Regions from separate parts of the Peribacillus sp. GL_122 genome, predicted to be linked through region 1. Evidence: riboswitches for the same ligand, from Rfam matches in the RefSeq annotation. Region 1 holds a riboswitch; each other region holds the start of a gene.
The links. Region 1 has a riboswitch for S-adenosylmethionine ahead of AC3ISB_RS14970 (YezD family protein). Riboswitches for the same ligand answer to the same signal wherever they lie in the genome.

Region 1 (10,327 bases):
AAACCATTTGATTTTTTCTCGTAAATTAACGACATCGCCCACGACTATCATACAAGGATTCGAAATCTGTTCGTTATTGGCCGTTTCCACTACATTAGCCAAAGTACTGACAGCTGTTTTTTGCGTTTTTAATGTCCCCCAATGAATAAGGGCTACAGGAGTCTCTGGACTTTTTCCATGCTCCAAAAGTTTTCCTTGAATATATGGCAGGTTTTTAACACCCATGTAAATGGCTAATGTATCGATTCCTTTTGCAAGGGATTCCCACTTGATATTGTCCTCTTCATCCTTTTTCCGATGACCGGTAATAATTGCAAAAGATGAAGCATGGTCCCTATGTGTAACTGGAATTCCCGCATAAGCTGTAGCGGCGATACCAGCCGTAATTCCTGGAACGATTTCAAAGCTCACGCCACTTTTGGCAAGGGCTTCCGCTTCCTCCCCGCCTCTCCCAAAGACGAATGGATCGCCGCCTTTCAAACGGGTGACTATTTTTCCCTTTTTTGCATATTTGACCAGGAACCGATTGATGGTATCCTGCTGCAATAAATGATAATCCGGCAGTTTACCGCAATTAATCAGCTCTACACCGTCTTTTGCATGATTCAAAAGTTCTTTATTGACAAGTCGATCATATAAAATGACATCAGCTTCTTGAATGCATTTTAATCCTTTTAATGTAATTAAATCTGGATCTCCGGGACCGGCTCCTACTAGATATACTTTCCCCATTTATGCAACCTGCCTTCCCTTAGAGAATCGTTTCGAATTCCGATAAAACGAAACCTGCTCCATTTTTAATTTTCTTTTTTTCATATAATGAGATGTCATCCACTTCAGGCATTTTCAAAAAATGTTTTTCCAGCTCGATATCAACAAGTTCAAACGCCTTTTCATCCGAATCGGCAACAATGATGACATGGATTGGTTTTTCCTTGATAGTGACTTCGAAACGGTATAGATTCATGGATTGCTTACCTTCCCCTATTAAACGGCCACTTCCGTTAATATATCATCAAGCTTACTTTGTAACTGCGATATCCCTACCCTTTCCACAAAATCAAGAAAGGTTTCTGATAGAAGTTTTGTTTCTTTGAAAAATAGGATCAGTTCTTTCAGAACATGATAGAGCTGTTCAGCTTCCACTTTTCCTTTAAGTTTTTCATTGAACTTACCGCCTTCATTCAGCGTTCCTCCGACGTATATCTCAAAAGCTTCGACCATCTTTTTGTCCTGGTTTTTCATTTTTATGCCTTGAAGCCCTATTTCAGCGATGGCTCTTTGACCGCAATTATTCGGACAACCGACCATATGCATCCTTACAGGTACATCGAGATCTATTTCCTTGTCCAATGATTCAGATATGGTCCTCATTCGTTTTTTTGTTTCAACGAGTGCCAGGTTACAATACTCGATGCCTGTACAAGAAACGGAATAACCAATGAATTTTTTTGGTTGATATGGAAATCTTTCAAAGATGGATTCCTGTTTTAATTCCTCAAGTTTTGCATCCGGCACATTTGGAATGATTAGATTTTGAGAATTACAGTTTCGGATTTCACCATTTCCATATCTCTTCGCAAGTTCGGCAAACTCAATCACTTCGTCTGGATTTAGACGACCAACTGGTATATTGACTCCAACATAATTCAGACCATCTTGCTTTTGTTTATGGATGCCGTAGAAATAGCCTGCATTCCATCCCTTCACCGCACTTTCACCCTTTTCAGGAAGCGGACCGGTGTACTCCAGCAATTTTTCCTTGAATTGTTCAGGACCCCAATCAGCGACAAGGAATTTCAAACGCGAGCGATGACGTTTTTCACGGTACCCAAAGTCACGGAATATCGTCGTGATGGCGGCCGCTACTTCGACTGTTTTTTCAGGTAAAATGAATAAGTCAAGTTCTTCTGCCAGCATCGGAACGGAGGATAGCCCACCGCCTACTTTCACGTGAAAACCAACTTCCGTTACTCCATCAATTACTTTAGTGGCTGGATTGAATGAAACACAGTTGATTTCAGCATTTGAAGCATTATGGATATTAGCACTAATGGACATTTTATATTTCCTAGGAAGGTTCGAATAGTCTTCGTTAAGGCGGAAATACTCAAATACATCATAAAGTACTTCGCGTGTATCAAAAAGTTCGTCAGGATCGATGCCTGCCAATGCATTACCGATGATATTACGTGTGATATCACCACATGCACCGGCCGTAGTCAGTCCAACCTTTTCCAAACGGTTTAAGATATCCGGGACTTGTTCGATGGTCAACCAGTGGAATTGAATGGCTTGACGGGTTGTAATATCATATACATCCCTCCCATAATCTTTAGCGATGTTAGCTAGAGTTATCTGTTGATCATAAGACAGGATACCTCCGGGAATAACGACACGCATCATCCAGTAACCAGCTTCTTTTGGCCGTTGCAGGTATAGACCTGCCCACTTGAACATATCCCAATTCTCTTTAGGGATGGAATCAAAACCATTTGCAGCGTAATGTGGAATATCAGCGAATATCTTCAATCCGTCTTTTTCCAATTTCCAGATTTCCGTTTTATTTTTAGCGATTAGTGGATTTTCCGACCAAAATTTCTCGTAAACCATTACATTTCCTCCTTGATTAGATCGCTTTCTTTGCTGTCAAATAGCCGATTACCTGTTCAACGCACTCTTCAATGCTATATTGGTCGGATTCTAAAATGATTTCCGGTTGTTCTGGTTCTTCGTAAGGAGAGTCGATTCCGGTAAAATCTTTAATGATTCCTTTACGCGCCTTGTCATAAAGACCTTTTGGATCACGCACTTCGCACTCTTCGATCGGACACTTTATGTATACTTCAATAAACTCCCCTTCTTCGAGTAAATCACGTACAATCTGCCGATCTGCCCTGAATGGGGATATGAAGGCGGTCAATACGAACTGCCCACTATCCACGAATAACTTAGAAACCTCACCGATTCGCCTAATATTCTCGGTTCGATCCTCTTCAGAAAAACCTAAATCTTTGTTTAAACCGTGGCGGATATTATCACCATCCAAAACATAACTTCGAATATTCCGATTATATAACTCTTTAGCGACCGCGTTAGCAATCGTTGATTTTCCGGATCCCGAGAGCCCTGTAAACCATAGAACTGTGCTTTCATGCCCGTTTTGCTTCCGGCGGAGCTCCTTGGTCAATGACGTTTCATGCCAAGTGACATTCGTACTTTTACTCATATAATAATCCCCCTCTTCATGTGATCCTTCAATTTATGTCCAATCAGTTAAAAACTTCATTCTTTTTTAGACCTTCGATCAACACCTCGATGACCTCTTTACGGCTAAAGGTAGCTGGAGGAATTTCTCCATTACGCAACATTTCCCTAACCTTCGTTCCAGACAGGATGACATGGTCTTCCTTCCCGTGCGGACAAGTTTTAGCGGAAGCCATATTGCCACATGCTTTACAGTAAAAACTATGTTCAAAGAATAATAACGTGATCCCTAACTCATCGGCGTTAAAATTCCCAAAGATTTTTTGAGCATCATATGTGCCATAATAATCGCCCACACCCGCATGATCACGTCCGACGATAAAATGGGTGCAACCATAATTTTTACGGACCATCGCATGGAAAATGGCTTCTCTAGGTCCTGCATAACGCATGGCAGCAGGGAAAACTGCAAGAGAGACGCGATCCTTAGGATAATATTTTTCAAGCAGCACTTTATAACTTTCCATTCTTACATCTGCCGGAATGTCATCGGATTTAGTGGCACCTACGAGAGGATTTAAGAATAAGCCGTCGACAATCTCCAATGCTGTCTTTTGAATGTATTCATGTGCACGGTGAACAGGGTTCCTCGTTTGGAAACCAACAACCGTTTCCCATCCTTTTTCAGCAAAAGCTTTCCTTGTCTCGACCGGGTCCAGATAATTAGCTTGAAATAGCGGACGTTCTATTCTCTTAATCAACTTTATTTCCCCGCCGACATATACATCACCGCGGTTATATAAATTTTTCACTCCGGGATGCTTCTCATCATCCGTTTGATATACTAATGTCGCTTCCAATTGCTTATCCGGAGTGTAAATATCGGAAACGGTGAGAACCCCGTATGTTTCACCTTCATGAGTCAACTTTACTTCTTCACCTATAGTAAGGGTTTCTGCAGTTTCTTCGGTCAAAGGCAGCGTAATCGGGATGCTCCATACATGTCCGCTACTAAGCCTCATATCCTTGACCACTGCCTCATAATCACTTTTTGTAAAGAATCCTTTAATCGGACTGTAGGCACCAGTGCCTATCAATTCAAGATCACTCAAAGCAATTTCATCGATTTCGATTGATTTTGTTAATTTACTAAAATCATATTTTGGTTCCCAAAGATCAATTAATGTTCCTCCGTGCGGTAAACTGATTGTCATGCTAAATTCCCCCTATGGTTTCTATTTATTTATGATAAATGCAATCCGCATTCCGTTTTTTGGGCTCCTTGCCAACGGCCTGAGCGTAAATCATCTGCATTGAATGCAGGTGCTGTACACGTTTTACATCCAATGCTCGGATATCCATTATCATGCAGGATATTATATGGAAGTCCGTTTTTGTGGGCGTAGCGCCAAACATCTTTCCATGTCCAATGTATGAGTGGACATACTTTAACTGACTTGAACTTATTATCCTTATTGATATACTCGGTTAAGGCCCTTGTTTCGGATTGCTCCCTCCGCAGTCCCGAAAGCCAGGCTGTTGCCGTTGAAAGCACATCGGTAAGCGGTATGATTTTACGGATGTTACAGCACTTATTGGAATCACTAAGCCATAATTCATCCCCATATTCCGCTGCTTGCTCCTCAAGCGTCAAGGCCGGTTTCTTCATTTCGATCAAAAGCTTTGGATAGCGCTTTTTCACTTGCTCGATCAATTGGTAAGTCTCCTCAAAATGAACATCTGTATCAAGGAAAACAATTTTTGCCGAAGGGTTGACCTTCGCCAATAAATCCGTAAGCACGATGCCTTCAATACCAAAACTGCAAGCATAAATCAGTTTGCTTCCATAATGGTCATTCGCCCATTGCAGAACTTCCAAAGCACCTTTTGTTTCACTGTCTTCAGGAAATACAGGGAATTCCCCTGTATTGAAATTTTCATAGTTTATTAATCCAGCCAACTTTGTAGCCCCCTCTAAAAACTTGCTGTATCAGGTTAGAGTAACTGTTGATCAATACCCGTTTAAACTTCCCCAGTTTATTTGATTCTAGGAAAAAGAGACGAATCTAACCAATACTCTCTTTATATCAGTTAAACCCGCCTCTAGTTTTTCTAGTCAGCAGATACCTTATTTAATTCTTAATTTTTCATTTCTTTCCATTTGAATGATTTTACCATCCTGGACAATAAGTGTAATGGATCCATATTTCATTGAATTAAGCATTTCTTGAAGTCGTTCAAATATTTCTTCAAGCTGATTCTCTTTTTCCAAACCAGTTCCTCCTTTAAGAAAATCCGCGAATATTTTATTTTCAACGCTGATTAAAAAAATTTCTTAGATTTATATAATTCCATACAACCTTACATTGTTATGGTTTGCCTCAAAAAAAACAAAAATCTTTCCATGATGGAAAGATCCCAAGGTAAATATCTTTACCTTATCTTCCAAAATGATTAACATTTTGTTGGAGGTAGCACCTTGCATCCATCATGCAGGTTGCTGGACTTCAAAGGGCCAATTCCCTCCGTCGCTCTGGATAAGTTTTATTATTTTAAATATTAACATATATTTAATCCTTGTCAATGGAGTTTTCTTATAAAATAACTTGGTTTAATATTATGGATGAACTGTTATTTTTATACACACTATTCAATTTATGATTTTATGTTCATATAAATAAGAAAATAGACTTGTCTTTTTAGATAAGGTCTCCAAAAAAATAAGTCTATTTTCATAAAAAGCCTATTATTGTCGTATATCCTTACTTTAAAAAAATTCTCGAATTTCAGTCCTTTTGAAGAGGGGATTACTTGAAGTCATTAATTTCTTAACTGTATCGCTTCTACAAATTCTTGAACTTGACTCTGGACGCGATCAATTAAATGCGAATCATTAATCGGTTTTTCTGAATTCTGTTTATCTATTTCCTTATCAACAAAATAAATGCCCTGCAGCGGCTCGCCTTTTAATATTGAAATTAATGGTTTAAGCGCATAGTCAATCGCCAATAGATGCCTGTTACTTCCACCAATCATGATTGGCAGAACTGGCTTACCCTTAAAAGCACCTTCTGGCAGCAAATCAATCAAGGCTTTCAATACACCTGTATAAGAAGCCTTATAAACCGGTGAACCAATAATAATTCCTCTAGCTGCTTGAATTCTCTCTGAAAGCTTTAAGATATCTTCGCTATTATATTTCCCTTGAAATAAATCATCTGCTGAGAAATCCGTAATTGAGAAATAAGCTGTGGTAAATCCTTCGTTTTCGACTAATGATTGAATATGTTTTAGTGAAATGTCCGTTCTTGATGGTATAGCAGGACTTCCTGATAAAATTACGATATCGCTCATTTAAAACCCCTCCTATGTTACATGTTTTAAAGATAAAATCTTCGTAAAGCATTTCGTGCAGCATGATTTTATCGTAATAGTCTGAAAAATATAAGTCAAATCTTACACTCGGGTTTAATGAATTCACTAGTTGACTTCATCGACTCTGAATGAAAATAAAACGGTCATATTTGCGGCTTGATGCTCATGCCCTTCAATATGACCGTTTCATTATGTATGATTTTGTTTACCATGAATACCATATACCAAAAGTTGAGCAATGCTCTTAATTCGTTCAGAAGTAAAATATGGCTCCTTTTTTTGTTGATGGATCTCATAATGTGTGGATAATGCCAATGTAAAAGAAATGATCCCCACATTAAATAGGATAATATCAGAGATATATTGTATCTCTCCGCTATCTATTCTCTTCTGTATTTCAATATGCTTGGCATTTGGCTTGAAAATCTGATCTACATATTGCTTTGAAATATCTTGATCGAATTGTGTTTCCCTAAATAATATCGAAAACTGTTCTTTATTTTCAAGAATTTTTTTTATCATGGTGCAAACATGATTCTCAACTAGTTCATCCGTAGATAGATGGCTAGTCCCATCTTCGGATTCTTCTTTTTCATTAGGGGTAATTGTAGCCAAAAGCAAATCTTTTTTGCTGTCAAAGTATTTATAAATAGTAGCTTCGGAAACATTGCAAGCAGAGGCAATTTCATTCGTTCTTGTCATGTCAAAACCTTTAGTGGCAAAAAGAGTCCGGGCTACATTTATGATTCGTTCTTTGGTTTGCTGCCCTTTTTTCAAAAATATCAACCTTCTTTTATAAAGATAAGACCGGTTTCACCAATCTATTTTCCATGATATCTCGATGGTATCAATCGGTCAACATATTACCTTTGATCTATTAGAATTCAATATTCCCATATATCATTAATAGAAAACATCGTCTGATTGGGACGATGTTTTCTCTTTCAGAAAATCACTTAAAAGATGCATAGCCATCATCGACCATGACTACACTTCCATTGATTGCATCCGCTTCCTCTAACGATAATAGATAGACGGCATTTGCAATGGCTTCTGGCTTAATTAATTTACCGCGCATTTGACTTGCATTCAATTTATCGATGATTCCCATATCTTTATAGCCTTGTATGATAGGAGTGTCAACCCCGCCTGGCGCAATGCCCACTACGCGTATGCCATAAGCACCCAATTCCAAAGCTGCTGTCTGTGTCATCATTCTTACAGCGCCTTTAGTTGCCTGATAGGCAAAAGTCCCATGGGAAGCTAAGTAGCCAAACACGGAAGCGGTATTTATAATGACTCCCTTGTTATCTAGCTCCTTCATTTTCCGTCCTGCTGCCATGATTCCAAAGGCAACTCCGTGCTGGTTCACTTCAATCGTTTTGAAGTAACCCTCCATATCTGATCGAGGATCATACCGCCTGCACCAATGCCGGCATTATTAAACATGATATCGATCCTTCCATATGTTTGCACTGCTTTATTGATTAACGATTCAACATCTTCCTGCTTAGATACATCCGTTTTAACAAAAATGGCCTCTCCACCATCCGCTTTTATCTGTTTAACAGTTTCCTGTCCCATTTCTTCATTAAAATCCGCAACGACGACCTTATCCTCCTTTGCTGCGAATTTCAAGCATGTTGCTCGGCCAATTCCGCTTGCTCCTCCTGTAATAACTGCAACTCTTGCTGTCATTTCCATTCACCTCTCACCACTAAAAATTAAGTAAGTGATTACTTATTTTTTTCATTATAAAAGTAAAGAATATTGAATTCAAGCAATATGTATTTTTATAGTGTTATGAGCATTCAAAAATTGAAGCTGTCCTATTAATAGGACAGCTTCATTTGTTTAGCAGGTTTTCAATTCGACCTTACTTACGGAGGTCTTCACCATTTCAATGAAAAGTTGCAGAAAACGATCATCACCTGTTAATTCTGGATGAAACGCACTGACAAGGACATGGTCTTGTCTTGCAGCCACTACATTCTCTTCATAAACAGCCAATATTTCTACACCTTCTCCAATTCCATCAGCAAATGGCGCCCGGATGAATACAGCCTTATAAGGGTCTTCCATTCCTTTGATTGATAGTTCAGCCTCGAAACTATCCCGTTGACGTCCAAATCCGTTCCGTTTCACGGAAATGTCCATTAGTCCAAGATAGGCCTTCTCATCGCCAGTCAATTCATTGGCCGCCAATACCATCCCTGCACATGTACCGAAAATAGGTTTTTTACCTTCGAAGAAAGTTTTGATCGGCTCCATAAATCCATAACGATCCATTAGCTTCCTCATCGTGGTGCTTTCTCCGCCTGGAATGATCAAGCCATCGATTTCCAGCAACTGTTCCGGTTTTTTTACTATAATTGCTTGTTCGCCGGCAGCTTTGATTTGGTTCAAGTGTTCTTCAACTGCTCCCTGTAATCCCAAAACACCGATAGTTATCATATTACCATCCACGTTCCTGCATCCGTTCTGCCGGAGCTAGTTTGGAAATATCAATTCCTTTCATTGCACTGCCCAACTCTTTGGATAGGCGGCCAATCAATTCATAATTGGTGAAATATGTAGTAGCTTGAACGATTGCCGATGCGAATTTTTCTGGATTTTCAGATTTAAAAATACCAGAACCCACGAAAACGCCATCTGCTCCCAATTCCATCATCAGTGCTGCATCTGCTGGAGTGGCAATTCCGCCAGCTGCAAAGTTAACTACAGGCAATTTACCTGTGCGTTTGATTTCTCTTAAAATTTCATAAGGGGCCCCAATATTTTTTGCCTCTGTCATTAATTCATCATCACTCATGATGCTCACTTTACGAATTTGTGACTGTACCTTTCTCATATGACGCACAGCTTCCACAATATTCCCAGTACCTGGTTCTCCTTTTGTACGAAGCATTGATGCTCCTTCACCAATACGGCGTGCAGCTTCGCCTAAATCACGGCATCCACAAACGAAAGGTACGGTGAAATCACTTTTTAGAATATGGTATTCTTCATCAGCAGGAGTCAGCACTTCACTTTCATCGATATAATCGACTCCCATGGATTCAAGTACCCTTGATTCAACAATATGGCCAATCCTTGCTTTAGCCATGACCGGGATGGACACTGCATTCATTACTTCCTCGACAATTCGCGGATCTGCCATTCTAGCTACCCCGCCAGCCGCACGGATGTCGGAAGGAACCCTTTCCAATGCCATGACAGCGACAGCACCTGATGCTTCTGCGATTTTTGCTTGTTCAGCGTTAATGACGTCCATTATTACGCCACCCTTTTGCATTTGTGCCATTCCTCTTTTTACTGTGTCAGTTCCTAATAATTTTTCCATTTCTCTTCCCCCTAATATTTGCATTTTTTAGATTTGTTAGATTTAGTATAAAAAATAGTTGACCGCATTGAAAGTGTCAGTTTTAATAAATTTAATGGGGTCAGTATTAATTTTTTATAAAAGGTGGAAACAAAATGAATATGCTTTCTTGTGATTTAAATCGGTTAAGTGAAATACCTTTGTACGAACAATTATATTCACATATTAAAAAAGAAATCATTGATGGCCGTCTTCTTTACGGTACAAAGTTACCTTCCAAACGGAAATTGGCAGAGTTCCTTCAAATAAGTCAAAATACTGTCGAGACTGCATATGAACAATTGACTGCTGAAGGTTACGTTGAAGTCATCCCAAGAAAAGGGTACTATATTCAAACATTCGAGGATTTAGAGTATACACAAG
Region 2 (10,327 bases), 1.9 Mb from region 1:
TTGCCCGGAATGCGGCAGTGATCTTGAAGATAAAGGGAAATTCATGGACTACGCTGATGATTACAGTGCTTATATGGATATCGACATACTTAAAGAAAACGACGGATACCCTCAATCCCTTCAAAAAGGACAATGCCCACATCTCATGAAATGCTCTGAATGCGGACATGATGAAGTGGTATTGGTCCAGGAATGAATATACCCCATATGTGAATAAATTGTAAAAAGACCCATTATGAATGGGTCTTTTTACGTTTAATTGGCAGATAACTTCATGCTTTCCTGCATCTGTTCATCTTCTTCAACTAAAATGCGATGTTCAGTCCCTTTGTCAAAAAAGTGTGCTTTATTCATGTCGAGGGCAAGTTCGATGTTTTCGCCTGCCTGGATAATATTCTTGGCATCGACGCGTGCGACGAAGTCCTGCCCCTCTAATGTGGAGTAGAGCATGATCTCCGCGCCCATCAGTTCGGCCACATCAATTTGGGTTGTGAATGCAGTGTTAGGGGACTTCGTGAAGTAAGCACCTTCATTATGGAAATCCTCCGGACGGATGCCAAGGATTATATCTTTTCCGACATATCCTTGATCACGCAGCATTTTCATCTTCAATTCAGGTATTTCAAGTGTTTGTTCGCCTATTTTAATTGTGCCTTCTTTTAATGTTCCAGTAAAGAAGTTCATGGCAGGCGATCCGATAAAGCCGCCGACGAAAACGTTTATCGGTTTCTCATAAACGTCCTTTGGTGCACCGACCTGTTGGATGATACCATCTTTCATTACAACAAGACGTGTCGCCATGGTCATTGCCTCTGTTTGGTCATGCGTGACATATATCGTTGTGGTGTCGAGCCGTTTATGTAATTTGGCGATTTCCGCACGCATTTGAACCCTTAGCTTTGCGTCGAGATTGGATAATGGCTCATCCATCAAGAAAACTTTTGCGTCCCTTACAATTGCCCGGCCAAGTGCGACACGCTGGCGCTGACCACCTGAAAGGGCTTTAGGTTTCCTGTTTAGCAGCTCTTCAAGTCCGAGAATCCTTGCCGCTTCATTGACTCTTTGCTTGATTTCCGCTTTTGGCGTTTTCCTGAGTTTTAATCCGAATGCCATATTGTCATATACGGACATATGAGGATATAAGGCATAGTTCTGGAAAACCATCGCAATATCACGATCTTTAGGGGGGACATCATTGACTCGCTTGCCGTCTATATATAAATCCCCTTGGGAAATATCTTCAAGTCCGGCAATCATCCTTAATGTTGTCGATTTGCCGCAACCCGAAGGTCCCACAAAAACTATGAATTCCTTATCGGCAACACGAAGGTTGAAGTCTTTAACAGCGGTCACCTTTTTATCATAAATCTTGAATATATGTTCCAACACTAACTCTGCCATGAAAAATCCCCCTTTTAAACTCCTGATTACTTGTACCAATTAGCTATAGTCTAAGCTATCGGATTTGAAAAAAGTATGGGCACATTGCACAAAAAAGGGCGATATTACCTGTTTATATTGAAAGTTAATCATTTAGTAAAAGTATCAAGTATGCAGTAAGCGCATGACGGAAGTTTCTAATATCGAGACCAGTTCTTTCAGAGAATTTATCGATTCGGTATTGTAAGCTGTTCCGATGTATATAAAGTTGTTTGGCGGCATAGGTGGCATTTGAATTACATTCGATATACGTTTTAATCGTTTTGATCAGTTCAGTATCCTGCTTGGTCTTGCCAAGAATCTCATTGATATACCACTTTGCATCCTTAACGGATGGATCATTTATTAATGAGTGAGGGATGATGTCTGCCAAATCAGCCACCTTTAGATCTGGCAGATGCACCTGTGCCAAATCAAAACACTTTTTCTCCTGAGTCCAGTGCTGATGAAGGTCTTGATTTATAGGGTGAAAGCGCCCGGTAAACATACGGGTCTTTACATAAAAGTCACTTTCAAGCGTGGAAGAAATGGCGATTAGTTCTTTAGTTGATAAAGGTTCATCCTCGTCCGTTTCAATTAATACTCCTGCCGTTTCATTTTCCCAGACAATAGTTGCGTCAGATGGAACGAAAGCGAGGAAGGCTTCTTCAAAATCGGAGTTGGAAAAATCAGCATGAGTCAGCTTGAAATGAAGAAATCGAACATTCTCCCAGCTCGTTAAAGGCAATGGTGCATTCGGTTCGGATAAAAAGGTTTTCCATGATGAGTCTGGATGTGCATTGAGGTTATATGGGTTTATGGAAGGAGCAAAAAGCAGTTCCAATAAACGGATTTCTTCGGCTGTGATTTCTGAACGGTGAATGCCAAGTAAACTTCTTGAGTCTTCGAACCAAACATAGTCAGAAATTTCATCAGTATCCATTTTATTGGTAAGGGCGTTCGGGAATTTTTGTTTAAGATTTTCAAGCATCGTTTCCACCTTCTTTCTCCCTTTCCATATCATTATAGCGAAAAAGAATAAAGTTCAAAAGAATACGATATTGCTAGTTTTTCCTAAAAGGGAAAATCAAAGAAAAGTTGCAAGTATTATTAATTTTAGGAAAGGGTATTGCGTATGATTTATGGAATATCGTTAAAGAGGAGGGAATCTTATGAACATTTTAATATTGGGTGGTACACGGTTTTTAGGCCGGTATTTAGCAAAAGCTGCGATAGAGAAAGGGCATGAAGTCACACTTTTTAATCGTGGAAGCGATCCTTATGTTTTCCCCGAACTAGAACAGTTAAGAGGGGACCGCGACGGGAATCTTGAAATGTTGAAAGGGAGACAGTGGGATGCAGTCATTGACACATCGGGTTTTATCCCTCGAACTGTATCGAAATCTTGCAGATTGCTTAATCAAGTTAGACATTATACATATATTTCAAGCATCTCAGTTTATAGTGATCCAACCGAACCAGGCATTGATGAAAATGGAGAAGTTAATGCACTAAATGAAGATAAAGCGGAAGAAATCACCCGCGGAACTGCTGGACCGATATACGGTGAATATTATGGACCGTTAAAATCATTAAGCGAAAAAGCAGCTGAAAAAGAACTGCCGGGGAAAGTTTTGTCAATTCGTGCGGGGCAAATAGTAGGTCCATATGATTACACAGACCGATTGCCGTACTGGCTTAAAAGAATAGCGGAAGGGGGAGAAATTTTATCTCCGGGACGCCCTGGACGTCCAATCCAAGTCATCGATGCAAGGGACTTAGCTCAATGGATCATCCAAATGATAGAAAAAAGTATGACAGGTACATATAATGCCGTTGGACCGGATTACACACTAAATATGGGGCAATTACTTGAAGGCTGCAAAAAGGTAACAGGAAGTAATGCTGCCTTTACATGGGTATCTGAAAAATTTTTGGATGACAATAAAGTGGAGCCGTGGGGAGAGATGCCTTTATGGATACCAGAAGAATTCCCTTTACCGGGAGCTAAGGAACCTTTGAATGGGTTTTTGGCTGTCGATAACAATAAAGCCATCAATAATGGACTAACATTCCGTCCCCTATCAGAAACTCTCGAAGATATATGGAATTGGGAAAAGGGCCGTCCGGAATCTGCCGATAGAAAAGCAGGCATCCACAGACAGCATGAAAGTGATCTCCTCGAATTATGGAAACAGACAGTAGATTGAAACCTTTTTTTTATTATATTGAAATACTGAAGGCACATTAAGTGTGCTTGCTGAAAAGGATGATTTAAACGAACAACTTGAAGGAATTAAAAAAGCGATGTACTAAAAACCCCATCGCTTTTTTAGTCCGTGGATCTGCTTGCGTGGTTTGTAAGGATTTTAAGGTTTTCCATGGCAACCGCCACTTTTTCCTTAATGAAAGGCCTGCTCCCAATAAATGGGAAGCAGGCCTCGATTATTTTGATCAATTCATCCAGTCTGGTTTTCCGAATCCGGCAAATTTGTCATCGATGACTTTTTCGAACTGGTCGGATTCCACTACTGATTTAATATCCTTGGCAAATTGGGAGTCTACATCTTTTGTATTCACTGTAACAACGTTTCGATACATATCCGGCATTTTTTCTAAAACAAGGGCATTCTGGAGGTCCATTTTCGCTGCAAGAGCGAAGTTGCCAGGGACCGCTGATAGGTCAACACTGTCTGTTGCCCGAGGCAATTGAGCGGATTCCAATGGTTTGAGTTGGATGTTTTTTGGATTTTTAGTTACATCCTTTTCAGATATTTTTAAAGGGTCGACATCTGGATCGACTTCAATCAGCCCTTCATCCACCAGCACTTTAAGTGCACGTGCGAGGTTAACCGGATCATTGGGCACTGCAAGGGATGTACCGTCTTTAATTTCTTTCAATGATTTATACTTGTTCGAATATATGCCCATTGGTGCTGTTGGAACTATGATAAGGTCGGAAAGCTTTAAATCATTTTCTTTAGCGAAGTTATCCATGTATACTTTATGCTGGAAGAGGTTGGCGTCGATCGAATGGTTGCCAAGGGACTTATTCGGCTGGATATAGTCGGTGAATTCGACGATCTCTATTTTGTAACCGAGATCTTCCAGACCTGGTTTGATGGCCTCTTTAACCATATCGGCGTAGGGCCCGGTAGTCGCCCCGATCTTCAATTCTTTTTTGTCTTCAGTTTTTGGGGATGCATCATCGCTCCCGCATGCTGTCAAGCCAAGGGCAAGTGCACAGACTGATAATAACGAAGCTATTTTCTTCATTTGAAATTCCTCCTGAGTAATGAAATGTATTGAATCATTGAAAAATGACTGATCCCTATCGTTTGTTAACTATATATGAGGCCTTGTCACCAACCATTTGAATGATTTGCACAAGGCAGATCAGCACGACGATCGTCGTGATCATGACTGTATTGTCATAACGGTAATAACCGTACCGGATGGCCAGGTCGCCAATTCCGCCTCCGCCGATTGTCCCTGCCATTGCTGAGTATCCGATAAGCGAAATGGTCGTTAATGTCAGTCCTTGAATGATACCCGGTTTTGCCTCTGGAAGAAGTACATCCTTAATGATCATCCATGGAGTGGCACCTACGGCAATTGCAGCTTCAATCACTCCTCTGTCTATTTCACGTAATGCCGTTTCAACGATTCTTGCAAAAAAAGGTATTGCGGACACCGACAGGGATACAGAAGCCGCTCTTGGCCCTATCGTCGATCCAGTTAGAAGATCCGTTAAAGGAAGAAGGGCGACCAAGAGAATGATGAACGGGATTGAACGTACAATATTGACTGCGAATCCTAGAGATCGATTCACGATGCTATTCTCAAAAAATAAATTCCTTGTTGTCGTAAACAGCAATACTCCAAGCGGTAAACCGATCAGCAGGGCTACTGCAAGGGAAACGCCGACCATATAAATCGTTTCAAGAAAGGCTTTATTAAGATCAGGTAAAATATTGACGATGGAATCAAGCAGTGACATGTTTTAACACCTCCACAGAACTGGAACGATTTTTTATATATTGCAATGCCGAATGAATTTGAGCGGCATCGCCTAATAACTCGATGATTAAAATGCCTAAAGGGACATCCTGGATATACTCAATTTTACCGTGTAAAATATTACCCTTTACTGAATGGGATTGGAGAGTATCCGAAAGGATCGACTCACCGGCGGTTTGCCCTTCGAATTGAATTTTAATGATCGTACCTTTACTTTCTTCAATCAAGTGCGGAGGGAGTTCGAAATCCAGAACACTGCTAATGAATTGCTTCGTTAACTCCTGCTTAGGCTGTGAAAATATTTCATAAACGGAACCTTCTTCAATTACACGGCCATCCTGCATGACGGCGACACGGTGGCATAGTTCTTTGACCACTTCCATTTCATGTGTAATCAACACGATGGTGATGCCAATCTTACTGCTTATCTTTTTCAATAATTGTAAAATCGCTTTTGTAGTTGTTGGATCAAGGGCTGAAGTCGCTTCATCACATAATAGTACAGTGGGGTCATTTGCTAAGGCACGGGCTATGCCTACCCGTTGCTTCTGTCCACCGCTAAGCTGCGCCGGATAGACATCTTTCTTATCGCTGAGCCCTACGATTTCCAACAATTCCAATACACGTAACCTGATGGCATCCTTCGATCGATGCGCGGCCTTTAAGGCGAAAGCGACATTTTCATAAACGGTTTTTGAACTGACCAGTGAAAAGTGTTGGAATATCATTCCGATTTTTTGGCGTTGTTTACGAAGCTCTTTACTTGATAAAGAGGTTAAATCAATGCCGTCGATGATGATATTTCCACCTGTCGGACGTTCAAGCAAATTCAAGCAGCGGAGTAATGAGCTTTTTCCAGCTCCACTGTAGCCGACAATTCCATACACTTCTCCAGTTTGAATGGTTAAAGATACGTTATCCACTCCGATAACTCGGTTTTTCTTCGAGACGTATTCCTTTCGGACTGAACGGATTTCAATCATGAGCTTTCCCCCCTTAAACATTAAAAAACTGCCTCTATCATTCAGAAAGAGGCAGCGAAATTATATCTCGTCTTATCTTTCAGAATGCAATCATTCTGCAGGAAGTGGCACCATTCCTTAAGGGCGGTTGCCGGACATCGCAGGGCCTGATCCCTCCGTCACTCTTGATAAGTAAATTATTATTTTAGAATATTTCAAGTTTTTTAATATAATCTATATTATTTGTAAAATTCGACAATGTCAATCGTTTCTGAAATTTTGGGATGATTTTTTGTTATTAAAATTTAGTAAGGTCCGTTAAAATGATTCGTGAAAAAAGGGCTATTATGCAATAATCCAGCATTTACGTCCAGGTTAATTATTCCAAAATTTCCTTGTCAAAAAGGTGAAGTGGTAATACATTTATTATAGTAAAGTTAAAAAAAGGAAGATGAAACTATGTTTGTGTAATGATGGGGAGGCAATTGAATGTTAGAGATTAACACGATAAATGATGTGGTTTGTGTGAACGGTACTCCCGGCGGGAACAAATCGGGGATGAGTGTTTATGTCTTTTTAACGGATGGTCTATTGATAGATACTGGCGCACAGATTTTATTGGAAGAGCTTATTCCATTCTATGAGTCCGCAGACTTCGACTCAGTGGCCCTGACTCACTATCATGAAGACCATACCGGGGGCGCTGCATGGATACAGGAACATAAAAAGGTCCCGCTTTTCATTCACCCGATGTCGGTTGAGGTTTGTGCAAAGGATGCTGTATATCCTGAATATCGTAAAATTTTCTGGGGAAAGAGAGACGCCTTTAAAGCTGAGCCGGTAGGGAAGGCCATTCATTCCCGCACCCAAACGTGGGAGCCGATTTTTACCCCTGGTCATGCAAAGGACCATATGGTGTATTTGAATCACAATAGTGGCATGCTCTTTTCAGGAGACCTTTTCGTAACACCAAAAACAAAGCTTGTCTTACGGGAAGAGTCTGTCCCGGTCATCATCGATTCCATAAAAAGATTACTTCAATATGACTTTGGGGAAGTGTTTTGCTGCCATGCTGGGCATGTCCCTGATGGGAAGGATATGTTTCGGAAAAAGCTGGATTATTTGGAAAACCTCCAAGGTGAAATTTTACGCTTGCATTCTCAAGGGCTGACCGTTCATGAAATCCAGCAGGTCGTTTTACCGAATCGCTATCCCCTTATCGAGATATCTGGGCATGAATGGGATTCAGAGCATATCGTTACATCGATATTAAAAGAAAATATTTTGAGTGCCAGGAATAATGGAAATATTTGAATGTTATCCGTTTAACTGTCTGGGTTTTCTAATTGTCACTCAAACAACTTCCATCCAGGAAGTTGTTTGAGTGATTACTTATAAAAGACGGACTTTTTATAGGGGGAATGCAGTGCAAGCGGGAGATGAACGGGATAAGTAATAAAGGAGAGCTCTCCATAAGAGAGCCCACATAATTTATTTATTTTCGTTGGGATCTGTTTCATCATAAAAATCATGTGCTTCTTCGATGTTCTGAAGGTTTGCGACTTCATACACATTTCCGCCCGCCATTCCTTCATTGATGATACGGTCGATATCCAGGTAAACGGAGTCCTTGCCATTATATTCGGTATCCTTCAAAAATGTCATTTTTTCTTTATCCAAAATTAATCCCTCCTAGCCTTTTCTTTAGTTTAGGCAAAGGAGTTTTTTTTATTCTGTTTAGGTTCATTCATATACATGGAAGATCATTAAATCATGTATCATGCTTTTGAGTTTGGTTTCATCTGTTTCGGAAGGCGGGTTGGCTGTCCACTCGATGGATCCATCTTTATGATACAAGGCTTGGACTGCCTGCTTGTTGAAATAAAAGGAAATTCTCCATCCTGGCAGATTCTTATGCAATGGTGCCCATTGAAAATGAGTGATCATATGTATTACCTCCATATATACAGTTTCTCATTTAATTATAATGGAAAACGGCAGCTGGAGGTGTTATTTTATTGTCAGGTTGGGAAAAGTTAATTCAATAAAAAGATTTTTTAAATGCAAAAGCCTGTTTGTTTCAATTTCCACCTCATCGAATTGCATGGGCTTTGAGTTCACTTCATATATGAAGAGTGAGCCCGATTCGTCTTCCCCTATATCAATGGAAAACTCTCCGAGAAACCCGATTTTTTTCGATAGTATCTCTCCGCATTTTTGGGCGATATTCGCTAATTTTAGATTCAGGCTTCTTGATTGCAGGTCTTGATAAGGAAAAAGCTTACCACCTCGGGGAGTGTGGGTGGTGATTTCCTGAGTTTGTGACATCCTTACCGCTTTACCGGTCACTTTATAAAAACCTTTTTCATAATGGACGAGAATCCGGTAATCATAACGATGTCCAAAAAGTTTTTTTGGTCTGATCGCCTGTTGAGCAAGATAGCTCCTTTTTAATAAATCCCCTTTTTTTGTTTCCCAGAATGATGCGAAATCCGGGAAGGACTCACTATGCTTTAAGCTATTGAACAATAGTGTATCATCATCATTTTTGATTATGGTATAAATGCCCTTCCCTTGGCTTCCTTTGCAGGGTTTAAGGTATATATGCCTGTAGGTCTCCAGGAAAGCATAAAGGCAATCGCTGTTCCGTAAGACCGTTGTGGGTGGAAGGTGATTTGTGAGGAATCCATCTTCATTTAATGCTTCGAACATCACATATTTATCTATAAAACAGGGGTTGAATAGATTCATTCGGTAATCTTTAAAGTGTGTGATAAGATGTTGGAATTCCTCTGACGCCTCATAGCTCCTCGAGGGGATACGGTTATAGACGATGTCAGGGAAGGGTACTTTACATTCGATCCACTTGTTTGAAATGGAGGAAAAAACATACCCCCTCAACGAATCGGGATGAAGGGCATTTCCTGTGAATACATACGCTAATATTCCATGTTTTAATAAATATAATGATAGGTCCCGAAAAAGGGTCAGGTTTCCTCCCAAACCTGATTCCTTTTTGGGATTGGAAACAGTTAAAATTCCGACGGCAAGCATCCGGTTACCCGGAAATATCGTGATTGGAATTAGGGGTTGATTTGAATGGTCCTTTTTATAGCTGATTTCCTCTTCGGCAGAGCCGGCGAAAAGTTCAGCATTCTCATGATTGTGGTACCAATTTTCAGTGGGGATATCGTAAAAAATGTTCATCGCGGCACACTGATTGATTTCGTAATCGTTTGTTCCGTAAGATAAATGGCATAATCAAGGCTTAGCTTTCTGGTCAGCAATTCGAAATCCTTGAGTTTTGGATGGGCGAATATGGAACGTCCAGGTTTGGAATTGGCTTCAAACATCCAAACCTGCCCTTTTTTATCCAATCCAAAATCAAATCCTATTTCTGCAATGATGCCGTCCAAGTTCTTTTCTATACTGTCACTTAAAATCAGCGCGGCTTCCGATAGCTTTCGTTCGACTTCTTTCGCCTCATCGTCATCTCCAAACAGTTCGGCAACCGTTTTGATGACACCCCCGCTTTTAATATGGGTCGTGACGCTGCCGGCGCCGGCGATTTTTGCGGCGATCGCGGTTACCTGCCATTTTCCATTACTGTCCTTGTTCGTATGGACCCGGAAATCCACTGGACGTTTTTCAAATCGAATTAATGGGATGCCCTGCTGCACGATAAGATTCTCAAGCGGTCGGTCGTGAAAAATATGTTTAACGATGGATTCCAATGTGGGGAATTTTTGTAGTTTATTTTCTTTTGCTTCATTTGTATAGCGACAATAGTAAACATCCTCGTGCTTATCATAAAGAATTTGGTGAATCCCTAGACCGAGGCTGCCGTGAATGGGCTTTATATAAACTTGCCGGTAATGGGAAAGAAGGGTTTCCACCACGGACATGGATTGAAATGGATACGTTTC
Region 3 (10,327 bases), 1.7 Mb from region 1:
GAGACCGTCTATATTAAGCAATATGAAAAGTGTCTGGAAAAAGGAATACTCCCGTCAGACCCTTGTATTATGGATTCTATGGTTTTGCGTGGTCTTTTCTTATTATGGGATGTTTTTATGGCTGCCAAGTGTGATGGTCTTAAAAGGCTTCAGCATGATTCAAAGCTTTGAATATGTTTTGATCATGACGCTTGCACAGCTTCCGGGCTATTTTTCAGCTGCATGGCTGATAGAGAAGCTGGGACGTAAATTCGTTTTGATCACATACTTAATTGGAACCGCCGTTAGTGCCTTTTTCTTTGGATCGTCAGAGGGGCTGGCACTGCTGATAGTTTCCGGGATGTTCCTATCTTTCTTCAACCTGGGGGCATGGGGTGCGCTTTATGCATATACACCTGAGCAGTATCCAACAGCAGTTCGTGGTACAGGTGCTGGGTTAGCTGCAGGGATCGGAAGGATTGGCGGTGTCCTGGGACCGTTGCTTGTAGGGTATTTAGTTGCCGCAGACACACCGATTTCATCGATTTTCACCATTTTTACAATCGCTATTCTAGTGGGTGCCATTGCCGTAGCTTTTGGGAAGGAAACAAAGAATACCGTTTTGACATAAACAAAAGGAAGGGGACTGTAATCAGTCCCCTCTTTTCATTAATCAAAGTCTTTTATGATTTTTAAAAGGGATTCGGAGGCTCTCTTCGGACTATCTGCATTCATGATGGCCGATACGACTGCGGTACCGGATAGCCCGCTATCAGAAAGAGTGGAAATGTTATCTGCAGTGATACCCCCGATGGCTACGGCGGGAATGGATACGCTGCGGCAAATTTCCTCCAGATCCCCAATGGCCATTAGGGTTGCATCTTGTTTGGTCTTTGTAGGGAAAACGGAACCGACTCCGATATAGTCTGCTCCATTTCGTTCGGCTTCGAGAGCTTCTTCAAGAGTGGAGACAGATACACCTACAATCATATCTTCAGGAACCATTTGTTTGACGACAGGCAGTGGAAGGTCATCTTGCCCAATATGAATTCCGTCCGCTGCAACCGCAAGGGCTATATCCACCCGGTCGTTGATGATAAGGGGAATGGACAGCTCGTTCAATAATTGTTTTAATGCAGAAGCTTTTTTATAAAAGGAAAGGGAGGAATTGTTTTTCTCTCTAAGTTGTACGATCGAGACTCCTCCTGAAACCGATTCTGCAATGATTCTGGCCAATTCTTCTAATGCTAGGGATTCTTCCGTAACTAAATACAGGCTTAAATCAATTTGGGACTTCTTCATTTATTTTCACCTCATGCATCCAGATTTCCTTATCCATTCTTGATATTGCATCGATTAATCGCACGCGAAACGTTCCTGTTCCTTCATCTTTTTGAAGGTTTGCAGCAGCTAGTTCCCCTGAAATGCTCATGGTAGAGATACCGGCAATTGCCGCAGAATAGAAATCGTCGGTGACTCCGGAAAAAGTACCGATAAGAGCGGTGGACATGCAGCCGGTACCTGTAACATTAGTTAAAAGGAGGTTCCCATTGTCGATGATGGACGTATGTTTTCCGTCGCTGACCGCATCCTTAGCTCCGCTGACCACGACGATACTATTCAATTTATTTGCTGCTTGTGCAGCCAGCTCTGCATTGCTAATCGCTAGTTCCCCCGAATCCACCCCGCGTGTAACGTTATCCCCACCCATCAATGAAAGAATCTCACTCGCATTCCCGCGAATGATTTGGAAAGTAACCTTACTAAGGAGCTCTTTGACCTGCTCTGTACGATAGGGGGTGGCACCAACTCCCACCGGGTCCAAAATGACCGGGATATCCTGGGCATTTGCCGTCTTACCGGCAATCACCATTGCTTCAAAGGCTTTATCATCGATCGTACCGAAATTCAAGACCAATGCATCTGCTAATTTGACCATATCCGCCACTTCTCTTGGGCTCGAAGTCATTACTGGTGAACCACCGATGGCAAGGGTGGCATTTGCACAGTCGTTGACCGTAACAAAGTTGGTGATTTGGTGAATGAGTGGTTTTCTTTCTTTTACCTTCACGAATAAATCGGCTGCAGAAACCTTCATATTAATTCACTCCGTTCTTTTTTTGAAAATGAATGAAAATGGTGGACAGGTCCATGACCTTTGCCGATTGAAAAGCTATTGCGTATCGCTTCAGAAATATAGGTCTTGGCCTGTTCGATCGACTGTTGCAATGGCAGCCCATTTGCCAGGTTTGATGTAATGGCAGATGATAGAGTACAGCCCGTGCCATGAGTGTTTTTCGTATGAATGCGCTCTCCCTTGATCCATTGGAAGTCAGTCCCATCATAAAAAAGGTCATTTGGATTTCCTGCTGCATGGCCTCCTTTAAGTAAAACGGCTTTGGGACCCATTTCTTGTATTGAAATGCATGCCTTGTAGAAATCTTGTTCCGTTCGAATCGACAAGCCAGTAAGTACTTCCGCTTCCGGTACATTTGGGGTTAAAAGTGTTGCAAGCGGAAGCAAATCCATTTTTAAGGCAGAGACAGCCTTTTCGTCGAGCAAATGATGGCCGCTTTTGGAAATCATGACAGGGTCAAGGATAACGATGGCAGGCAAGAAGGTTTTAAGGGACGCAGCGACAGTTTCCACGATTTCTTTTGATCCAAGCATGCCTATTTTTACTGCATCGACATGAATATCTTCAAAGATAGCTGCAATTTGATCTGATATGATTGCTGTTTCAATTGGCTGTACTGAACGGACTTCCATTGTATTTTGTGCGGTTACGGCTGTGATGGCAGACATTCCAAAGACACCATGTGCAGAAAATGTTTTTAAATCCGCTTGTATTCCAGCGCCGCCCCCTGAATCAGAGCCTGCGATGGTTAATGCTGTTTTCATAAAAAAACCCCTTCATATAATTATTTTTTAGAAGTATTTTAAGTAATATGAAAGCTAAAATCGCACCAGCGAATGAACTGAGCATAAAAGCCGGTAAAAAACCAAAAAGAGCAGCTTTTTCTCCCAATAGGAGGAGGGCAAGTGGATAACAGGCTAGGGAACCGAGAATACCGGTCCCGATCACTTCCCCTAAACAGGCGAATTTTAAGCTTTGTGTTTTTCGATAAAGGATGGCAGCCAAAAGTGCACCGATCATGCTCCCGGGAAAGGCAAAAATTGAACCGGTACCAGACATGTTTCTAATGATGGAAACTAAAAAAGCTTGTGTCACAGCATAAGCTGGCCCCAATAGAACGGCAGTCATGACATTTGCCAGATGCTGAATAGGAAAGACCTTTGCAAATCCTGCAGGTATGAAAATAAATGAACTGGTCAGCGTCGTTATAGCCGTGATCATGGCAGTCAACGTCAGTTTCTTGATAGGATTCATCATCATGTCAACGACCTACAGCGGCCAATCCTGCTCATTTTGAACCATATCCCAGAATAAATATTCATATCGGGAAGTAACCAAAAAGTGCTTTTCTAATCTAAGAAGTTCCGTTTCTGGCATGCCTTCCGTCAATTCTTCCAACAAAGCGATCAGCCATTTGTGTGCTTCACCGAATTCAGGAGATGAATAGGACCTTATCCAATCTGCGTAGCGATTGTTTTCCAATGCTGCTCCATTTTGTTCTTTTAATAGCAAACCGATTTCATAATAATCCCAAGCGCAGGGCAGGAGACAGGCGATCAAGTCTGCCAAAGTCCCATGCTGAGCTGCATTTAGCATGTATCCTGTATAGGCTAGAGTGGTTGGAGTAGGCTCTGTATCTTCCAATTCCTTGGAACTGATCCCGAATTCGGAAGCATAATGCCGATGAATATCCATTTCCACTTGAAGGGTTTCATTTAAAATACTCGCAAACTTTGCCATGGTTTCGATGTTATGAGCTTTGATGACACCTAAAGCAAAGAGCTTGGAATAATCCATAAGATAGATATAGTCCTGCTTCAGGTAATAGGCAAATTTGTTTTCAGGAAGCGTACCATTTCCAATTGCCTGGACAAAGGGATGTGAATGGTTCCTTTTCCAAATTTCTTTTGACCGTGCATGTAGTCTATCACTGAATGGTTCTAATTTAACATTCTCCATTGTTCATCCTCCTTTAGAATGGATCTCCTTGTTAATGAAAAAACCCGTTCCTGAATACGGAACGGGGTAGATGGATATAGTCTGTAAATGGACGATATCATCCACTTCCCTCCGCCGGTATGAGCCGGTTCAGGTTCAAAGGGTCCGGAACTAATTCCATCTCAGTCTTAAAAAAGACTCCCCTAGTGGTGTGAATTGTATGTAATTACTGACATCATATCAGAAAGACAAGAAAATGCAACCCGCATTTGAAAGAGGGACCATTTTATGTCCAGGAAAAAAGGGAGAACCAGGTAATTGACTTTTGATGGTTATTAGGATAAAATCATGTCTACATCATTTATATATCGATTTCTTATCCAGAGAGGTGGAGGGACTTGGCCCAACGAAACCTCGGCAGCGGACCCGTTTTGGGAACTGTGCTAAATCCAACAAGCATATGCTTGGAAGATAAGAAGAGCCGTACGGACACTGTCAGCCTCTTCTTGAATTAGAAGGGGCTTTTATTTTTGGGAAATAACGTTTAGTGACATAATGGAAAAGGTATATATAATTTGGTGAAAATCAAACAAGTTGATAAAGTTTAGCTAACTAGAAGCAGGCTCTAGGAAGACTAGGAAAGGAGCCATTTACATGGCAGAATTATTTAAGAGGATTGAACAGAGGAAGGCAAAGCTTATTGAAGAGTTATTGGCCAATGGAGTATACAAAACCTCTGATGAAAGGCACCTTTATGATGCCCCATTAAAAGTACTTGAAGATGAATATAAGATTGTTATAAATAGACCAAATACTGAGTCACCTTCTGAATGGATGACATAGTAAACGATGGACTATATTTTGGGTTTTTGGATAAGGGATATGATGTAAGCATTCGCAGTCTACACTAGTGGATGCTTTTTTTGCGTTTGATAGAAAATGACACAAAATATACATAATTTTAGAATGAAATAGTCATTTTGTCACATTTATCCTTTAAAATAACACATTTAATTTCTGAAAAATAGTTGATTTTTACTAGTAGTTTCATTATGATGAAAGTGTAAAAATATTGAATAAATGGGAGGTGGCTATATAATGCCTTGCCGTAAGGTAACGATAGAAAAAGTAGAAGAGAAGAGAAAAGAAATGATCAACTTGGCAGCAATTTACGGCTTAACAAGTCTGCTAACTGTTCAAGCCAGTCAAGAATTGGATATGCTATTAAATGCGTTAACAAGTAAAAGAGATTCTGAACATTTTCCCCTCCAGAAAGCATATAGGTATTTTTAAATTAGCCAATTCGACCTCGATTAATATGAAAAAGCTACTGCTCAAGGCAATAGCTCTAAAGAATAATATTAAATATCGACACGTTTACCAAGAATGACCAAATCCCGCTCAATGCCATCCAGCTCGGCAACTTGAGGTAAATGTGCCCATTCTTCAAACCCGAATTTGGAAAAAAGCTTAAGGCTTGGTGTATTGTGGGCGAATATGAAACCCAATAGAGTCTTAACACCTAATTTTGGACTCAATTCAATGGCCTTTTGAATCGAAATTTGTCCGATTCCTTTTCCCCGGAAATAATCATCAATATAAATGCTGATTTCGGCAGTGGAATTATATGCCGGTCGGCCATAGAAGGATTGGAAGCTCATCCATCCAGCAGTTTTCCCTTCTATAGTAATGATAAATAGCGGTCTACTTTCTGAATGATGTTCCTCAAACCATTTAACCCTCGATTGGACGGATACAGGTTCCGTATCTGCCGTGACCATTCTTGAAGCAATTGTCGAATTATATATTTCAACAATTCTGGGTAGATCAGATAGTTCTGCCTCTCTAAACTCTATGTGCTCTTCCATGATTTAAACTCCTAACTATCATTTATTCAATCTCCAGAATGAAGGGTAATCCCGTTTTTTGTTTAAGGGACGGTGAATGACACTCAATCCATTGAAAGTTTTATATTATCATACACTCTTAAATCTTTATCTGACAATTTTTTTTATGTTAAGACTGCAGATTTTTTGGGTATGTAAAAGATTAAATACTTCTAGTAAAGAGACAAGAGGAGAACCAAATGAAAAAATTGGCAGGTTTATTGATTATAGTACTAGTTATATGTTTTGCTGCATATGAATTTCAGGCCTCGGAGTCGGAAGATGTGCAAAGGGTGATGGCTTTTGGAGATTCATTAACCTATGGAAAAGGGGATAAGGACGGAGAAGGATATATAGAAGGCCTTGAGGATGAATTGAATAATCCGCAATCCGAACAAAAAGTGAGTTTTTGGAATTACGGTATAAAAGGCCAGGAAACGGATGGGGTGATGAAACAGCTTGATGATTACCGCATTAAAACGAAACTTGATGAAGCCGATACTTTCATCGTTTATATTGGAACGAATGACTTGATCAATAGCAACGGCGGGGACTTGAAGAAAATAAGTGACCGAAAAATCAATGAGGGTAAACGGGAGTATATCAGCCATCTGAAAAAGATTACATCAACATTGATAGAGGCAAACGATAAAGCGGATATTCTGGTAGTAGGATTATATAACCCAATTAAAGACAATCAAAAACTTGAAAAGCACATTCGCGATTATAACCTGTCAATAAAGGGAATAGCGGATAAAGATAAAAGGATGTTATTCATTCCTACAAATGATCTTTTTGAAGATAAAAAGAAAACAGAGTATTTCAGTGATAAGTTACATCCGAATGAAAAAGGGTATCAGCTCATTGCGAATCGGGTTTTGGAAAGTTATGATTTCAAATGAAAGCAAAAATGCACAGGAAGGCTTTCTGTGCATTTTTGCCCGCAAAGTAGCTAGGAATTTGATATCGCTTTTAGTTGAGGGAACTGCAAGTCATGGAGCTGCTTGTATCTGCCGTTGTTTTGCAATAACTGTTGATGTGTTCCTTTTTCATGAACCTGCCCTTTTTCCAGAACGATAATTTGATCGGCATCATGAATGGTCGATAAACGATGTGCAATTACTATTGAAGTCCGGTTTTTCATTAAACGTGACAATGCCTGCTGGATCAAATGTTCGGATTCTGTATCCAAGGCCGCCGTTGCTTCATCGAGAATGATGATTTGCAGATTTTTCAAAAGTGCCCTAGCTATGGCAATGCGCTGTTTTTGTCCGCCTGAAAGCTTGACTCCGCGCTCTCCAATCTGAGAATCATAACCATCAGGAAAGGCACTGATAAAGTCATGCGCATTTGCCGCTTTGGCGGATTCGTTGATTTCAGCATCTGTAGCATCAAGTTTGCCATACACGATGTTATCACGGATGGAACCATTGAATAAAATGATATCCTGGGAAACAATTCCCATTTGTCCCCGTAATGATTTCAGTGACACTTCTTTGATATCATGACCATCCATTTTAATCGTGCCATCTTGCGGATCATAAAATCGGATCAAAAGGCTCGTGATGGTCGATTTTCCAGCGCCAGAGGAGCCGACCAGAGCAGTTACTTGACCAGCTTTCATGGTCAGGTTTAAATTGCTGAGTACAGGTACACTCTCATCATAAGCAAAATCAACACATTGAAATTCAATTTGCTTTTTTATCGCAGGGAGTTCAATGGCATTTCCCTTGTCACTTATTTCAGGTTGGGTTTCCAATATTTCAGTTATCCGCTCAAAGGCGGCGGCTGATTGCTGGACAATGCTGATGACCCGGCTAAAATTGCGAACTGGACTCTGCAGTAACCTCAAATAGGCGAGAAAGGCCACGATTAATCCTATTGTGAATTCACCTTCCATCACTTGCCAAGCACCGAACACAATGACTGCTACAAGACCGATATTGTTCAATAAATCAATAATCGGACCGAACATGGAACGTAGCCGAACGGACTTAAGGTTTGCAGCCATATTTTCCTGATTACGCTCCGCAAATCTCCTTGATTCGAATTCTTCATTTGTAAAAGATTGAATGAGCCGCATTCCTGAAATGGAATCCTGTAACTGGTTGCTGACATCTCCTGCGGAACTTTGCACAGACCTAAATGACATCCTGATGCGTTTCCCGAATGCCCTTGTGATATAGAACATGAAAGGGAATGTAAAAAGAAGGACAATGGTCAGCTTCCAGTTAATGAAAAGCATATATACCGCCACGGCAATGAAAGTCACCGTGTCAGTCAAGACTTGAAGCATGCTCGAAGAGATGAGCTGCTGCAGTAAATTGACATCATTGGTCAACCGCGACATTAAGTCACCAGTACGGTTTTTATCAAAGAATTTCATATCCAGTGTTTGAATATGGTCATACATGCTATTACGTATATCCATAATAGCCTTTTGACCGACCTTGGAAACGATATAGCTGTTAAAGTAGTTCAGTAAAGCCAATAAAATGGCAGCACAAAGAATTCCTGCGCCAATCCAGATTAACGAGTCATATCTTTTTTCGGGAATGATTGTATCAATCGTAAACTGCGTCAACTGGGGGATGGAGAACTCAAGCAATGAAATGAAAAGCATGATACATAAAACCAAAGTGCAAAACTTCCACTTCGATGGAACCCGATTGAACATTTGCTTGAGCATCAACCATATGCTTCCTTTTGAGGGTATTGCATGTAAGGTACTGCGGCCTTTGTGGCTGAATGGAATATGTCCTCCACTCATAGCGATCACTCCTATTTAGACTATCCTTGATGAATGTTGAAAGTCATTTGAATTAGATGAGTTTTGCCTTTATGACTATCATAGAGCTTTTCAAAAAATAGACAACTTTTAATCGGTTCACTTCAGTCAAAAAGTATTATCATTTTACACTTTCCTATAGCACATGGAATAATTAAAGGAGGTTAGCGAGGCTGATAAGAGGAGATGCTAAAAATGAATGAAAATGAAAAAATCAGGGAAGAGCTTTTAAATGCGGTCAACGGCCTATCGGATGAACAGCTGAACGCCCATCCTGAAACAGGACGATGGAGCATCATCCAGGTTTTGGATCATTTATATTTAATGGAGAGAGCCATAACAAAGGGCATTTCCGATAAATTGAAAGGCGACGATAGCAATCCTGCTGTGGATAAACCGATCGAGCTTACTTTAAATCGTGAAGTGAAGGTCCAGGCCCCCCCATTTGTCATTCCGTCAGAATCATACCAATCTTTGAGTGAGGTTAAAGAAAAGTTGTCCGAATCCCGAAAAGCTTTTGTACAGGTCGTTGACCATGCAAAGGAAATTGATCTCGAACTAAAGTCTTTTCCACACCCTTTGTTTAAAGATTTAAGCTTGAAGCAATGGATCCCGTTCGTGGGACTACATGAAAAACGGCATTTATTGCAAATTGAAGAATTGAAAGCAAAGTTATAAATAATAGAAGAAAAACTCATCCGTCTTTGGTTGAGTTTTTCACTTTCAGATGATATTCGTAAAGGAAGGATTATTCAGTGAAAGCCACTTGGGTAAGGACATGTTTGGTATTGGGCTTTTTCGGATTGTTGCTGTGGCTCTTGATCAAGTATGTGCTTCCGCCTGATCTAGATGAAATCGAACTGACTGACGAGCTGAATCCGATCGTCGCCGAAAAAAAAGACGAGCTCATTCAAGTGGCTAATGACAAAGGCATCCCAGTTATCATTACGGCGGGGTTCCGGTCTTTAGCCGAGCAAAATGAACTTTATGAAAAGGGCAGATCAGGCTCGGGCAACATCGTAACGAATGCAAGAGGTGGCGAGTCGCTGCATAATTTCGGTTTGGCGATCGATTTTGCCCTACTTAACAAACAAGGCGAGGCCATTTGGGATATGAGTTATGACGGCAACAATAATGGAAAGTCAGATTGGATGGAAGTTGTAACCATCGCTAAAGGGTTAGGTTTTGACTGGGGAGGGGATTGGGCAGGGTTCAAGGATTATCCGCATTTACAAATGACATTTGGCTTGAGCCTGGGTGAGCTGCAACAAGGCAAGCGGCCAAAAGGGCAGTGATAGTGGGTGGCTTCAGTATATACCGCATAAATTTTGAATAAAAGCAGGAAAATAAGCATGTGAATTGCTTTACAGGTAAGAATTCGATAAAGTGGAATAGTGAGAAATCAGACATAAAGGAGTGCAGTCACCATGGAAGAAACAAAACATTGCCGGGACTCTTTGGTCATAAAAACAAGCCTTGTCCTCCCGCCGGATACAAATAATATTGGTACGATGTTCGGAGGCAAATTAATGGCATACATTGATGATGTAGCGGCTATATCAGCCATGCGTCATGCGCGAAGCAACGTCGTTACGGCAT

Region 2: linked by a shared signal. The riboswitch ahead of AC3ISB_RS05755 (methionine ABC transporter ATP-binding protein) and the one ahead of AC3ISB_RS14970 (YezD family protein) in region 1 are both predicted to bind S-adenosylmethionine.
Region 3: linked by a shared signal. The riboswitch ahead of AC3ISB_RS06890 (Fur-regulated basic protein FbpA) and the one ahead of AC3ISB_RS14970 (YezD family protein) in region 1 are both predicted to bind S-adenosylmethionine.

What each region holds. Positions count from the first base shown of each region.
Region 1 covers NZ_CM174415.1:3,107,255-3,117,581, forward strand. Annotated here, with positions in the region: gene cobA (uroporphyrinogen-III C-methyltransferase) at 1-732, opposite strand, end outside; gene AC3ISB_RS14945 (DUF3906 family protein) at 752-967, opposite strand; gene AC3ISB_RS14950 (nitrite/sulfite reductase) at 988-2,613, opposite strand; gene cysC (adenylyl-sulfate kinase) at 2,630-3,229, opposite strand; gene sat (sulfate adenylyltransferase) at 3,273-4,421, opposite strand; gene AC3ISB_RS14965 (phosphoadenylyl-sulfate reductase) at 4,451-5,155, opposite strand; gene AC3ISB_RS14970 (YezD family protein) at 5,336-5,479, opposite strand; SAM riboswitch class I at 5,643-5,751, opposite strand; gene ssuE (NADPH-dependent FMN reductase) at 6,028-6,561, opposite strand; gene AC3ISB_RS14980 (TetR family transcriptional regulator) at 6,772-7,359, opposite strand; partial or broken gene AC3ISB_RS14985 (SDR family NAD(P)-dependent oxidoreductase) at 7,535-8,280, opposite strand; gene pdxT (pyridoxal 5'-phosphate synthase glutaminase subunit PdxT) at 8,437-9,036, opposite strand; gene pdxS (pyridoxal 5'-phosphate synthase lyase subunit PdxS) at 9,038-9,925, opposite strand; gene pdxR (MocR-like pyridoxine biosynthesis transcription factor PdxR) at 10,060-10,327, shown strand, end outside.
Region 2 covers NZ_CM174415.1:1,189,909-1,200,235, forward strand. Annotated here, with positions in the region: gene AC3ISB_RS05725 (hypothetical protein) at 1-196, shown strand, start outside; gene AC3ISB_RS05730 (ABC transporter ATP-binding protein) at 256-1,401, opposite strand; gene AC3ISB_RS05735 (PucR family transcriptional regulator) at 1,526-2,410, opposite strand; gene AC3ISB_RS05740 (NAD-dependent epimerase/dehydratase family protein) at 2,592-3,629, shown strand; gene AC3ISB_RS05745 (MetQ/NlpA family ABC transporter substrate-binding protein) at 3,874-4,695, opposite strand; gene AC3ISB_RS05750 (methionine ABC transporter permease) at 4,751-5,419, opposite strand; gene AC3ISB_RS05755 (methionine ABC transporter ATP-binding protein) at 5,406-6,422, opposite strand; SAM riboswitch class I at 6,492-6,596, opposite strand; gene AC3ISB_RS05760 (MBL fold metallo-hydrolase) at 6,891-7,715, shown strand; gene AC3ISB_RS05765 (hypothetical protein) at 7,893-8,081, opposite strand; gene AC3ISB_RS05770 (YheE family protein) at 8,145-8,348, opposite strand; gene AC3ISB_RS05775 (YheC/YheD family endospore coat-associated protein) at 8,412-9,608, opposite strand; gene AC3ISB_RS05780 (YheC/YheD family endospore coat-associated protein) at 9,605-10,327, opposite strand, start outside.
Region 3 covers NZ_CM174415.1:1,410,105-1,420,431, forward strand. Annotated here, with positions in the region: gene AC3ISB_RS06860 (MFS transporter) at 1-610, shown strand, start outside; gene thiE (thiamine phosphate synthase) at 649-1,281, opposite strand; gene thiM (hydroxyethylthiazole kinase) at 1,262-2,077, opposite strand; gene thiD (bifunctional hydroxymethylpyrimidine kinase/phosphomethylpyrimidine kinase) at 2,074-2,880, opposite strand; gene thiW (energy coupling factor transporter S component ThiW) at 2,849-3,370, opposite strand; gene tenA (thiaminase II) at 3,386-4,075, opposite strand; TPP riboswitch at 4,165-4,269, opposite strand; SAM riboswitch class I at 4,428-4,532, shown strand; gene AC3ISB_RS06890 (Fur-regulated basic protein FbpA) at 4,709-4,897, shown strand; gene AC3ISB_RS06895 (aspartyl-phosphate phosphatase Spo0E family protein) at 5,153-5,347, shown strand; gene AC3ISB_RS06900 (GNAT family N-acetyltransferase) at 5,416-5,922, opposite strand; gene AC3ISB_RS06905 (GDSL-type esterase/lipase family protein) at 6,141-6,842, shown strand; gene AC3ISB_RS06910 (ABC transporter ATP-binding protein) at 6,893-8,710, opposite strand; gene AC3ISB_RS06915 (DinB family protein) at 8,924-9,406, shown strand; gene AC3ISB_RS06920 (M15 family metallopeptidase) at 9,484-10,023, shown strand; gene AC3ISB_RS06925 (acyl-CoA thioesterase) at 10,156-10,327, shown strand, end outside.